Duganella dendranthematis: one gene and its partners. The protein of the gene in region 3 interacts with the protein of the main gene of each other region in a pairwise test. Links are inferred from orthologs where the notes say so. Each region holds a gene or a part of one and is shown on either strand. Other genes may lie near its edges. The genes, in order: recR, ssb and recO.

What was found.
Region 1: the proteins of recO (region 3) and recR interact in binary tests that used the Escherichia coli proteins (3 or more experiments, as listed by UniProt). The link is inferred for Duganella dendranthematis from one-to-one orthologs.
Region 2: the proteins of recO (region 3) and ssb interact in binary tests that used the Escherichia coli proteins (3 or more experiments, as listed by UniProt). The link is inferred for Duganella dendranthematis from one-to-one orthologs.

Annotation. Positions count from the first base shown.
Region 1 is NZ_CP051684.1:4,461,671-4,465,923, forward strand. Bases 903-3,781 are described here. They hold recR (recombination mediator RecR), read left to right. Parts: upstream 903-1,986; coding sequence 1,987-2,577; downstream 2,578-3,781. Other genes in these bases: dnaX (DNA polymerase III subunit gamma/tau), read left to right, coding at 903-1,618; HH213_RS20435 (YbaB/EbfC family nucleoid-associated protein), read left to right, coding at 1,654-1,980; HH213_RS20445 (CaiB/BaiF CoA transferase family protein), read left to right, coding at 2,574-3,781. In the rest of the region: more of dnaX, read left to right, coding at 1-902; more of HH213_RS20445, read left to right, coding at 3,782-3,788; HH213_RS20450 (putative bifunctional diguanylate cyclase/phosphodiesterase), read right to left, coding at 3,790-4,253. UniProt on the Escherichia coli protein: May play a role in DNA repair. It seems to be involved in an RecBC-independent recombinational process of DNA repair. It may act with RecF and RecO.
Region 2 is NZ_CP051684.1:2,168,068-2,172,411, forward strand. What follows is about bases 971-3,940. They hold ssb (single-stranded DNA-binding protein), read right to left. Parts: upstream 2,730-3,940; coding sequence 2,211-2,729; downstream 971-2,210. Other genes in these bases: HH213_RS09915 (hypothetical protein), read left to right, coding at 971-1,016; HH213_RS09920 (DUF4852 domain-containing protein), read left to right, coding at 1,046-1,807; HH213_RS09925 (hypothetical protein), read left to right, coding at 1,829-2,134; HH213_RS09935 ((2Fe-2S) ferredoxin domain-containing protein), read right to left, coding at 2,817-3,170; cobJ (precorrin-3B C(17)-methyltransferase), read right to left, coding at 3,167-3,940. Also shown: HH213_RS09910 (RNA polymerase sigma factor), read right to left, coding at 1-22; more of HH213_RS09915, read left to right, coding at 210-970; more of cobJ, read right to left, coding at 3,941-4,144; HH213_RS09945 (cobalamin biosynthesis protein), read right to left, coding at 4,141-4,344. UniProt on the Escherichia coli protein: Plays an important role in DNA replication, recombination and repair. Binds to ssDNA and to an array of partner proteins to recruit them to their sites of action during DNA metabolism. Acts as a sliding platform that migrates on DNA via reptation.
Region 3 is NZ_CP051684.1:59,232-63,360, reverse strand. The notes cover bases 1,375-4,129. They hold recO (DNA repair protein RecO), read left to right. Parts: upstream 1,375-2,200; coding sequence 2,201-3,058; downstream 3,059-4,129. Other genes in these bases: acpS (holo-ACP synthase), read left to right, coding at 3,840-4,129; pdxJ (pyridoxine 5'-phosphate synthase), read left to right, coding at 3,082-3,843; era (GTPase Era), read left to right, coding at 1,375-2,188. Outside these bases: lepB (signal peptidase I), read left to right, coding at 1-74; HH213_RS00335 (DUF4845 domain-containing protein), read left to right, coding at 86-460; rnc (ribonuclease III), read left to right, coding at 545-1,270; more of era, read left to right, coding at 1,283-1,374. UniProt on the Escherichia coli protein: Involved in DNA repair and RecF pathway recombination.

The DNA of each region.
Region 1 (4,253 bases), 4.4 Mb from region 3 along the record:
CGATCTGCTGGCGGTGGCCGATGAGATGGCGGCGCGCAGCCTGTCTTATAACGGCGCTTTGCAGGATCTGGGCACCTTGCTGCACCGGATCGCGCTGGCGCAGACGGTGCCGGCTGCGTTGCCGGACGACTTGCCGGAGTATGCCGATATCGTGCGTCTAGCCGCTGCGTTCGATGCGGAAGAGGTGCAGCTGTATTATCAGATCGCGGTACATGGCCGCAACGAGCTGGGCCTGGCGCCGGATGAGTATGCCGGCTTCTCGATGACCTTGTTACGGATGTTGGCCTTTCGTCCCGGCGTAGGCGGGGCAGAGGGACAAGCGCCTGCGGCGCCGGCGGTATCGCGCCAGGCGGCGATGGCGTCGGCGCGTGCTGCGGCTGGAGCCGGTGCAGCGCCGGCCCGCGCGGCCGCCAATGTCCAGGCGAATCACGCCAGCGTGGTGCCGCCGTCGGTCATCGCCGGCGCGGCCGCCATGGCGCGCAATGATGCGGCTGCCGCTGCGCCACGCACTGCCGCTGCTGCGGCGCCGGCCCCTGCGCCGCAAGCCGCCGCACCGGCGCCGCGAGTCGCATCGCCAGCGCCGCAAGCCGCCGCGCCAGCTCCCGCGCCGCAGGCTGCGGCACCGGCACCGGCACCGGCACCGGCACCGGCACCGGCACCGGCTTCCGGCGCGCCGATCAGCACCGCGCGCGCCGCCATTACCGCAGCTTTGGAGGCTGCACGCGCCGCCTCCCGCCCCGGTGCGCGTTCGTCCGCCCCTGCGCCAAGCGCGCCAGCCGCGTCCGGCGCTGCGCCTGCGGCACCAGTCGCCGCGCCGCCGAGTGCCGCGCCGCAAGCACCTGCTGCGTCGTACACGCCGCCCGCCGCACTTTCGCGTCCCGCACCGTGGGAAGACATTCCGCCAGCCGCCGATGGTGGCGCGGCGGTTCTGGAAGCGCCTGTCCGCGTGGCGCCGCCAGTGGCCGCACCGCAGCAGGTCGCGCCCGCCCCGCAGGCCAGGCAGCAAGCCGTTGAAGACGACGTACCATCCTGGGTCACCGAATTCTCGGACGACAGCGCAGTTGCCGCGCCAGCTTCATCGCATCCCTACGCGCCGTCGCCATCGGCGGGACAGCCTGAAGACCCGCACGCCATCGCCATGCCAGCCCGCGCCGCGCCGGCGCCCGCCAAGGCGCCGTACGCCTACGTGATCACGCCAGTCCCGGAACTCAACTGGGACGGCAACTGGCCCGCCGTGGCCGCCGCCTTGCCACTGCGCGGCACTGCCCAGCAACTGGCGATGCAAGCCGAGATGGTGAGCTGCACGTTTGAAGGCAACGCCGCCGTGTTCACGCTGCGCGTGCCGATCGAAACCTGGCGCACCCCCGGCAACCTGGAAAAACTGACCACCGCGCTGACCGAACGCTTCGGCCGCACGGTGCGCGTCGATAGCGAACTGGGCGCCGTCTGGTACACCGGCAGCGCCGAGGCGCAGGCCTACCGCGACGCCTGCCAGCGCGCTGCCGAGGACATCGTCGCCAACGATCCTTTTGTGAACAGCATGATCCGCGAACTGGATGCCTGGGTGGTCCCGGGCACCGTGGTGCCGCCGCAGTTTAGTGCGGCAGCGGCCGGCTGATCGCCATCTTTATCTAACACTCGGAGAACTCCATCATGATGAAAAACCAACTCGCCGGCCTGATGAAACAAGCCCAGGCTATGCAAGACAATATGAAAAAAGCCCAGGAATCGCTGGCGCTGATCGAAGTGGAAGGCCAGTCGGGCGCCGGCCTGGTCAAGGTCGTGATGACCTGCAAGAACGACGTCAAGCGTGTCTCGATCGACCCATCGCTGCTGGCCGACGACAAAGACATGCTGGAAGACCTGGTCGCCGCCGCCTTCAACGACGCCGTGCGCAAAGCGGAAGCCACCGCCGCCGAAAAAATGGGCGGCCTGACCTCGGGCATGAACCTGCCGGCCGGCTTCAAGATGCCTTTCTAAGGAACCATGGCCAAATCGCTGGAATTCCTGACCGAGGCACTGCGCCGCTTGCCTGGCGTCGGCCCCAAGTCGGCCCAGCGAATGGCGTTCCACCTGCTGCAGCATGACCGCGAAGGCGCGGACATGCTGTCGCGCGCGCTGCACCAGGCGGTCAACGCCGTGCACCACTGCGCACTCTGCAATACCTTCACCGAAGAAGAAGTCTGCGACACCTGTAACGACGAGCAGCGCGACCGTCGTCTGCTGTGCGTGGTCGAGACGCCGGCCGATCAGCTGATGATCGAGCAGACGCTGACCTACAAAGGCCTGTACTTCGTGCTGATGGGGCGGCTGTCGCCGCTGGACGGCATCGGGCCCAAGGACATTCACTTGGAAAAGCTGGTGGCGCGCGCCGCCGATGGGCTGGTCACCGAAGTGGTGCTGGCCACCAATTTCACCAATGAAGGCGAGGCTACCGCGCACTACATCAGCGAAATGCTGAAGGCGCGCGGCTTGCACGTCAGCCGTCTGGCGCGTGGCGTGCCGGTCGGTGGCGAACTCGAATATGTGGACGCCGGCACCATCGCCCGCGCCATGCTGGACCGGAGAGCGACTTGAGCAAGAACACTTCCGGCCCGTTGGCCGGCATCAAGGTACTGGAACTGGGCACGCTGATCGCGGGCCCTTTTTGTGCGCGCATGCTGGCCGAGTTTGGCGCCGAAGTCATCAAGGTCGAATCGCCCGATGGCGGCGATCCGATCCGCAAATGGCGCGTGCTGAAGGACGGCACCTCGCTGTGGTGGTCGGTGCAGTCGCGCAACAAGAAATCGCTGACCCTGAACATGAAGCATCCGCAGGGCCGCGAGATCGCGCGCAAGCTGGCGCTGGAAGCCGACATCATCATCGAGAATTATCGCCCTGGCGTGCTGGAGAAGTGGGAGCTCGGCTACGAACAGCTGAAAGCGCTCGATCCGTCCATCATCATGGTGCGCCTGTCCGGCTTTGGTCAGACCGGGCCGATGAAGGATTTGCCGGGCTTTGGCGCAATCGGCGAATCGATGGGCGGGCTGCGTTATGTGTCCGGCCATGCCGACCGGCCGCCGGTGCGCGTGGGCGTGTCGATCGGCGACTCGGTGGCGGCCCTGCACGGCGTGATCGGCGCCATGATGGCCTTGCGTCACCGCGACGCCACCGGCGGCAAGCTGAAAGGCGAGGGCCAGATGGTGGACGTGGCGCTGTACGAATCCGTGTTCAACCTGATGGAATCGCTGGTGCCGGAGTTTGACCATGCCGGCGTGGTGCGCGAGCGGACCGGTGGTTCGCTGCCGGGCATCGTGCCATCCAATACCTATACCACCAGCGATGGCGAGAACATCGTCATCGCCGGCAATGGCGACGCGATCTTCAAGCGGCTGGCGCTGGCCATGGGCCGCATTGACATGGCCGGTGATGCCGAGCTGGAGCGCAACGATGGCCGCGTCAGGCACACGCAGATGATCGACGACGCCATCCAGGCCTGGTGCGACACGCAGACCATCGACAGCGCGCTGGCGGTGCTGAAAGCGGCCGACGTCCCGGCTGGCAAAATCTACTCGGTGCGCGACATGATGACCGACCCGCAATTCCTCGCGCGCGAGATGTTCGAGCAGCATCAGTTCGCCGATGGCACGCCGGTCAAGCTGCCGGCCATCTCGCCCAAATTATCAGCGACGCCGGGTCACACCAAATGGCTGGGCCCAACGCTTGGCCAGCATAACGACGAAGTCCTGCAGTCCCTGGGCTACACCGCCGCCGCCATCGCCGCCATGAAGCAGGATGGGGTGCTGTAGTTCACACCGTAGCGAGCGCGGTTTGGCTGGCCAGCATGCGGTGGATTGTGTCGGGCGGCGAGGGATGGCCGAGGTAGTAGCCTTGCACCATGTCGCAGCCGTATTGTTCCAGCAGCACCAGCTGGGCGTCGGTCTCCACGCCTTCGGCCACGACGGCCATCTTCAGCCCGTGCGCCATGGCGATGATGGCGCGGGTGATGGCGGCGTTTTCGGAGTCCAGCGGCAGCCCGCTGATAAAGCTCTTGTCGATTTTCAGCGCGCGCACGTCGAAGCGCTTGAGGTAGTTCATCGACGAGTAGCCGGTGCCGAAGTCATCGATCGACAGATACACGCCGATGCCGCGCAGCTGTTCCAGCGTGGCCATGGTGGCGCGCGCATCGTCCATCAGCGTGCCTTCGGTCAGTTCCAGTTCCAGCAGCTCGGCCGGCAGGCCGGTGTCGTGCAGCGCCGACAGCACGATCTGCA
Region 2 (4,344 bases), 2.1 Mb from region 3 along the record:
GCGCCAGCGTGGGCGTACTCAAGCGGGCCTCCGACGAAATTTTATGACGCTGGGATTGGTAATCATGAGAAACATTATAGGGTCAGATCATCATCTTTTGGCAACATACAAAAAACAAAAAATAATTTGAACCGTGCTCTCCAGCCCTACGAATAACACCGCGACAGGCTGCGTGTGCGGCACTGAAACTGGAGAGGAGAAACAGCATCATGAAAAAACGCGGCAAGATTTTGCGGGACACCAACGCCGGCCCCGGTCTGCTGAGTATCGACGGCGTGCAGCATCCATTCACGCTGGAAGCCCACTGGAAATCGGACACGCCGCCCAAGGTCGGCCTGGTGGTCGAAGCCGACCTGGATGATTCCGGCGCCTTGCGCACGGTGATCCCGGTGGCCGACACCCAACTGGCCAAGGAACAGGCGGAGCTGGCGATGCAAGCCGCCAAGGCTAAGGGCGGCGAACTGGCTGCCGGCCTGACCGCGCGCTTCGGCGTGCCGACCCTGGTCGCCATGGCGGCACTGGTAGCCGGCTGGTTCTTCCTCAACACCATCGCGATCCAGATCTCGTCCAGCTACCGCGTTGGACTGTCCTTCTGGAAAATCCTCGGCGTGCTCAACTCGCCCGCCACGCTGATGACCAGCTTTAGCGACGCCGGCGGCGGCGCTGGCGGCGGCATCTACGCCTTCCTGTGCATCGTCGCCCTGATCGCCCCGCTGGCGCCGCAAGTCTGGAAGGACAAGCGGGCGCACCTGGGCGGCCTGCTGCCCTTGGCCTTCATGCTGCTGGTAGCACTGATGGTCTACCTCGGCATCAGCGACAGCCTGAAGCAGGCGCAAGGCGCCGCCAGCATGTTCGGCGGCGGCCAGGGCGGGCGCATGGCCGAAAACATCGGCAACGAAATGCTGCGCGAAGCCATGCGCGCCATCTCCGTCGGCATCGGCGGCTACCTGTCGCTGGCCGCCAGCCTGTACCTGGCTGGCCGCAGCGCCATCCAATTCCTCGCCGCCAAGGCTTGAACCCACTTCTACTTGATCAAGGAAACACCATGCGCCACTCATTCCGTCTCCTCCCTGCCGCCAGCCTGCTGACGCTGGCCCTGCTGGCCGCTTGCGGCGACAAGACCACCACCGCACCGGCCGGCGCCGACGCCAAGCCGAATCTGGCCGACGCCGCCAAACCCGCCGTCATGGCCGAACAAGCCAAGGAACAAGCGCGCGCCGCCCTGCCGAAAGGCGATCCGAACACGCCGGCCAGCAGCTACACCGACATCGAAAGCGGCAACCAGCTGATGTTCGCCTACCTCGGCGTGGCCGGCATGCCGATCGACTACAACGAAGTGGCGACCAGCTACTCGCGCGACTACGCCACCGCCTCCGACGAGTTCAAGAAGAACGACCTGCTGAAAGCGCTGAAACTGAAGATCGATGCCGGCGTGGCGCAGGCGGCGCAGCAGCGCTACGTCAAGCTGGACATCCCTAGCCCGGTGCAGAAATACGACTTCGAGAAAAAAGGCTTCCCGCTCGATTCGTCGGTGTGGGAGAAAGGATCGTACCGCTACTTTGGTGACAACAGCAGCTACAAGATCGGTTTCAACAACGGTGCCAGCTTCCGCTATCTCAACGTGCCGGAAGAAGACAAGGCGCGCGTGATCGAAGGCTTACGCAGCAAGTACGAGTCCATGCACCTGGTGGTGTACGGCTATGTACAGGACGCCGACGTCAGCAAGAAAGTGGTGCAGGCGCAGATCCTCAAGGTCGAGCTGGTCGACAAAAAAGGCAACGTACTGGCCAGCCAGGCCGCTCAATAATCACGCTGACGGAAAGAAATCATGAACAACATCAAACGCGTACTGGCCTGCCTCGGCAGCCTGGCAGTCCTGACCGCCTGCACCACCGTCACGCCCAACAACCTCCGCGAAGTCAACGACAGCGAAGTGAAGTCGTGCAAGCTGGCCGGACCGGTCTACGGTTCCGACTCGGTATTTGTCGGTCTGAGCGCCGGCATCGGCACCAAGAACGCCAAGGCCAAAGCCATGAACGAAGCCGTGCGACTGAAAGCCACCGACGTGGTGTGGTCGCAGCAAGGCACCAGCATGACCAGCGAATGGATCGGCAAGGCCTACGTCTGCAAATGATCCGGCCCTAAATTGTAAAAAATCCCCATAACTTCAACGAGTTATGGGGATTTGTATTTTCCAAAGCTAAGCTGCTTTAGAACGGAATATCATCATCCATGTCCGAGAAGTTCGGTGCTGGACGCGGGGCTGGGCGTGGTGCTGGCGCCGGGGCCGCCATCTGCGGGCGCGGGGCCGGAGCCTGGCGCTGTGGTGGGGCTTCGTAGCCACCGCCACCGCCGTAGCTGTTGCCATCGTCCATGCCGGCGTCGCCGCCACCTGCGCGGCCACCCAGCATCTGCATGTTTTCCGCGATGATGTCGGTTGCGTATTTCTCTACGCCATCTTTATCGGTGTACTTACGGGTCTGCAGACGGCCTTCGACGTAGACCGACGAACCTTTTTTCAGGTACTGGCCGACGATTTCCGCCAGACGGCCGAAGAACGAAATACGGTGCCACTCGGTCAGCTCTTTCTGCTCACCGGTGTTACGGTCTTTCGATTTATACGAGGTCGCCACGGCGATGTTGGCGATCGCATCACCGCTAGGCATGTAGCGAATTTCAGGATCGCGACCCAGATTGCCGACGATGATGACTTTGTTGACTGATGCCATTTTATTAAAACTCCAATGTGTTCGACCAAACTAGAAGTTTATCTCACTTTTGACTTTGAACCCTAGAATCCGAGCGCAGTGATTTTGTTATCGCTCAAAATCCGTGTTGCCCGCCTGGTGAAATACCAGCTCTTCCACCGGCTTGCCGTTGCACAGGTGGTCGTCGATGATGCGGTCCATATTTTCCGGCGTGACGTTGTAATACCAGGTGCCGTCCGGCTGCACGCACATGATCGGACCACCCTTGCAGGCGGCAAAGCAGCTGACCCGGCTGCGCTTGACGCGCAACTCGCCTTCGTTCAGCCCGGCGGCCTTGAACTTGTCGCCCAGACTGTCGAACAGCGCCTGCGAGGCGCCGTCCTGGGCGCAGCGCGGGCCGGTGCAGATCAGGATGTGGCGGTAGTAATTGCCGATTTTCGGCTTGATGACGGCGTCACTCATGCTTCGCTCTCCTCGCTGGCGGCGGCTTCGGCCTCCACCGGTTCATTCAACGTGTCGCGGATATAGTCGGCCGGCAGGCGGTGGCGCGCGGCCAGCGTCTCGATGCTGTCGCCGGCCGCGTGTTCGGCCTGCAGCGTTTCCAGCCAGCCCAGCAGGCCGGTCGACAGCGAACGGCCTGCCTTCTCGCCTTCGCGCGTGGCGCCGCCCTCTTCCATATCGTACTTGTTGGCGTAGCCGCGCGGCGTCACCATCAGGCCGTGGCGCACGAAGGTGTTGCTGTTGCCGATCAGGACCGTGCTGAGCATGCCGATGTCGGCTTCGGCCATCGAATCGAGCGTGGTGAAGACGATGTTCTGGCGGCGGCGGTAACCGCTCTTGACGATAGCCACCGGGGTGTCCGGGCGGCGATGGCGCAGGAACAGGCGCTGCGCTTCGACGATCTGGCGCGTGCGGCGGCCGCTCTTCGGGTTGTACAGCGCGACCACGAAATCGGCCATGGCCACAGCGTCCAGCCGGCGGGCGATGGTCGGCCACGGCGTCAGCAGGTCGGACAGCGAGATCGCGCAGAAATCGTGCGTCAGCGGCGCGCCAACCAGCGCGGCGCAGCTGTTCAGCGCCGAGGCGCCGGGGATGATTTCCACCTGCACCGGATCGTCCGGCGTCCAGCCGGACTGGAACAACACTTCATAGGTCGGACCGGCCATGCCGTAGACGCCCGCATCGCCCGAGGAAATCAGCGCCACCTTCTTGCCGGCGCGCGCCGCTTCCAGCGCGCTGATGGCGCGGTCCAGCTCTTCGGTCATCGACTTGCGGATGATCTCCTTGCCTTCGATCAGATCGGCCACCAGCTTGATGTAGGTGACGTAGCCGATCACCACATCCGCTTCGGCGATGGCGTCGCGCGCGCGCTGCGTCATGTGTTCTACGCTGCCGGGGCCAATCCCCACCAGCATGATTTTTCCTGCTCCACTCATGGTGTTTTCCTTGCGATAGAGACGGTGGCGTTGCGGCCGTCCGTCCCTTTGTGTTTATGTTTTTCGACGACCAGCGCGGTCATCGGCGTATTCGGCCCGGCGGCCAGCAGCGCCGCCGCTTCGCTGACCGATGGCGTACCGGTGTACTTGCGCACGGTCTCGGATGGATGCGGCACGTCGACTGCGGCCAGTTGTTCGGC
Region 3 (4,129 bases):
AGAACATTGTCGGTAAGGCATTCTTTGTCTGGATGAACCTGGGTAATCTGCGCCGTATCGGTGGCATCCATTAAAAGGGACTAAGATGCACAAACGACAGCAGGGGATTTCGCTGGTAGGGTTGATCGTGGTGCTGGCGGCGCTGGGCTTCGTGCTGATGCTGGGCCTGAAGATTGTGCCGACCTACATGGAATACCGCGCGATCAAGAACGCCATCGCCACCGCCAAGGCCACCGGCGGCGGCGTGATCGAGATCCAGAAGTCGTTTGACGCCAGCGCCACTGCCGGCTACATCAGTTCGATCAGCAGCCGTGACCTGATCATTGAAAAAAACAATGGCGAGACCGATATCAGTTTCGCCTACGAGAAGAAAATCCCGCTGGTCGGACCGGCCAGCTTGCTGCTTGAGTATGAAGGCACCACCGCCAAAAGTGGCGCCACACCCGCGAAAACCGAATAAAGAACCGATCACATAATGAATCTCCAGTTATTGCAAACTCGTTTAGGCTACACGTTCCAGGATGCTGGTCTTCTGCAGCAGGCCTTGACGCACCGTAGCCACAGCAGTGTGCATAATGAGCGGCTGGAATTCCTGGGCGACTCCATCCTCAACTGCGTGGTGGCGTCCATCCTGTACGACCGGTATCTGGACATCGACGAGGGCGACCTGTCGCGCCTGCGCGCCAACCTGGTCAAGCAGCAGTCGCTGTTCGAAATCGCCCAGAAGCTGGAGCTGTCCCAGTTCCTGCGCCTGGGCGAGGGCGAGCTGAAATCGGGCGGCTTCCGCCGGCCGTCGATCCTGGCCGACACGCTGGAAGCGCTGCTTGGCGCCATCTTCCTCGATGGCGGCTTCGAGCCGGCGCGCACCGCGATCCGCTCGTTCTACATCCCGATCCTGGATTCGGTCGATCCGCAAACGCTGGGCAAGGATGCCAAGACGCTGCTGCAGGAATTCCTGCAGGCGAAGAAAATCTCGCTGCCGCTGTACAACGTGATTGCCACCCATGGCGCCGCGCACAGCCAGGAGTTCGAGATCGAATGCCTGGTGCCCAAGCTCGGCATCCAGGTCTATGGCCGTGGCGGCAGCCGCCGCGCCGGCGAACAGGCGGCCGCCAAGCTGGCCCTGGCCGCCGCCGAGCTGGCCGTGCAGAAAACCCCGGCCACCGCCCGCAAGTCCAAGCCGCGCGCCGCCCAGCTCAAGCTGGCCGGCATTGCCACCGTGCAGAGCAGCGACGCACCGTCGCCGTCTGCCAAGGCCGCCAACAAATAAAAGAGAATTACCATGACTACCGAAACGACCTCCGCCAGCAATTACCGTTGCGGCTATATCGCCATTGTGGGCCGCCCGAACGTCGGCAAGTCCACGCTGATGAATACGCTGATTGGCGCCAAGGTCAGCATCACCTCGCGCAAGGCGCAGACCACGCGCCACCGCATCACCGGCATCCAGACCTATGACGACGCACAGTTCATCTACGTCGATACGCCGGGCTTCCAGACCCGTCACGCCAATGCGCTGAACAAGACGCTGAACAAAACCGTCACCAACACGCTGATCTCGTCGGACCTGATCCTGTTCGTCATCGAAGCGGGCACCTTCGGCCCGGCCGACCAGCAAGTGCTGGACCTGCTGCCGACCGAAGTACCGGTGGTCCTGGTGATCAACAAGGCCGACCGCGTGAAAGACAAAGCCGCGCTGATGCCGTTTGCGCAGCAGGTTGCCGCCAAGTTCAACTTTGCCGCCATCGTGCCGGTATCGGCCAAGCTGCGCTTCCAGCTGGATGGCCTGGAAAAAGAACTGAAACGCCTGCTGCCGGAGAACGAAGCGATTTTCGGCCCGGACGACATCACCGACCGCAGCGAAAAGTTCATGGCGTCGGAAATCGTGCGCGAAAAGCTGTTCCGCTTTGTCGGCGACGAGCTGCCATACACCAGCACCGTGCTGATCGAACAGTTCGAGCAGGAGGGTGATCTGCGCCGCGTGTTTGCCGCCATCCTGGTCGAACGCGACACGCACAAGTCCATGATCATCGGTAACAAAGGTGCGCGCCTGAAGGAAGTGTCGACGCAAGCGCGTCTCGACATGGAAAAGCTGTTCGGCGGTCCGGTGTACCTGGAAATCTGGGTCAAGGTCAAATCCGGCTGGGCAGATAACGAAGCGGGCCTGCGCGCTTACGGCTACGAGTAATCCCTCACCAGCATGTCCTCCACGCCAGACGCCACCCTAGACGCGCCGCAAGCTGCGGCGCCGGTGGCTGCTGCGCCAGTCGCACCCGCATCACCATCGGCACCAGCCGCATCATCGGCGCCCAAGCGCCCGCGCGCGCCATCGCGCGAGCGCACCATCGGCACCAAGGTCGCCGGCCAGCCGGCCTTCGTCCTGCACAGCTATCCCTACAAAGAAACCAGCCTGATTATCGACCTGTTCACGCGGGACTTCGGCCGCGTGGCCTTGATCGCCAAGGGCGCCAAGCGGCCGCACTCGCAATTGCGCGGCGTGCTGCAAACCTTCCAGCCGCTGTCCAGCAGCTGGGTCGGCAAATCCGAACTACGCACGCTGACCGACGCCGAATGGGTCGGCGGCATGCTGCCGCTGGAGAAAACCGCGCTGCTGTGCGGCTTCTACCTGAACGAACTGCTGGTCAAGCTGCTGGCGCGCGACGACGCCCACCCGGCCTTGTTCGACCACTACGTCTCCACGCTCAACCAGCTGGCGCACAATGAGCCGGCGTCCATCGTCTTGAGAAAATTCGAACGGGCCTTACTTAAAGAGACAGGCGTGGCCGCCGATCTGGCGCGTTGTGTGGAAACGCGGCGCGCGGTGCAGGCCGACGTCACCTACGTGGTCGATCCCGAGCACGGACCGCGTCCCGAACGCGCCGCCGATCCGTGGCCGCGCGTGGCCGGCAAGACGCTGCTCGACATGGAGTGTGAAAATTACGAAGACATCGCCACGCAAGCCCAAAGCAAGCAGCTGATGCGCTTCCTGGTCGCGCACCACCTGAATGGCGCGCCGTTGAACACCCGCCAGATCCTGATCGATCTTAGTCAGCTATAAATCCAGTTATAAGAGAAAAAACAATGAGCTTCCTGCAACCGTCCGGCACCATCATCGACCTTGGCGTGAACATCGACCACGTGGCGACGCTGCGCAACGCGCGCGGCACCCAATACCCGGACCCGATCCGCGCCGCGCTGCTGGCCGAGCAGGCCGGCGCCGACTGCATCACGCTGCACCTGCGCGAAGACCGCCGCCACATCAAGGACGCCGACGTCATCGCACTGGCGCCGCAGCTGATCACCCGCATGAACCTGGAAGCGGCCGTCACGCAGGAGATGATCGACTTCGCCTGCCAGATCAAGCCGGCCGATGTCTGCCTGGTGCCGGAAAAACGCACCGAAGTCACCACCGAAGGCGGCCTCGATGTCGCCGGCAACTTCAACGCCGTCGAGCGCGCGGTCAAGCAGCTGCAAGCCGAAGGCATCCGCGTCAGCCTGTTCATCGACGCCGAAGAAGCGCAGATGGACGCCACCGCCGCCCTCGGCGCGCCGGTGATCGAACTGCACACCGGCCGCTACGCCGACACCGAAGGCGCCGAGCAGGCGGCCGAACTGGAACGCATTCACCGCGGCGTGCTGTATGGCGTCGGCAAGGGCCTGAAGGTCAACGCCGGCCACGGCCTGCACTACACCAATGTGCAGGCGATCGCTGCGATTCCGGAAATCGCCGAGCTCAATATCGGCCACGCCATCGTCGCGCACGCGGTATTCGTCGGCTGGGAAAACGCCGTGCGCGAAATGAAGGCCATCATGGTCTCGACCCGCATCGGACGTACGCTGTGATCTACGGCATCGGCACCGACATCTGCAAGATTCCGCGCATTGAGGCGGCGCTGGAGCGTCACGGCGACCGCTTTGCGAAAAAGATCCTCGGGCCGCAGGAGATGGCGAAGTACCTGGCGCGCAAGGCCAAGAATCCGGTGCGCGGCATCCGCTTCGTGGCGACCCGTTTCGCCGCCAAGGAAGCCTTCGCCAAGGCCATCGGCCTGGGCATCCGCATGCCGATGACCTGGCCCGCCGCGCAGATGCTGAATCATCCGAGCGGCAAGCCGATGATCGTCTGCAGCGG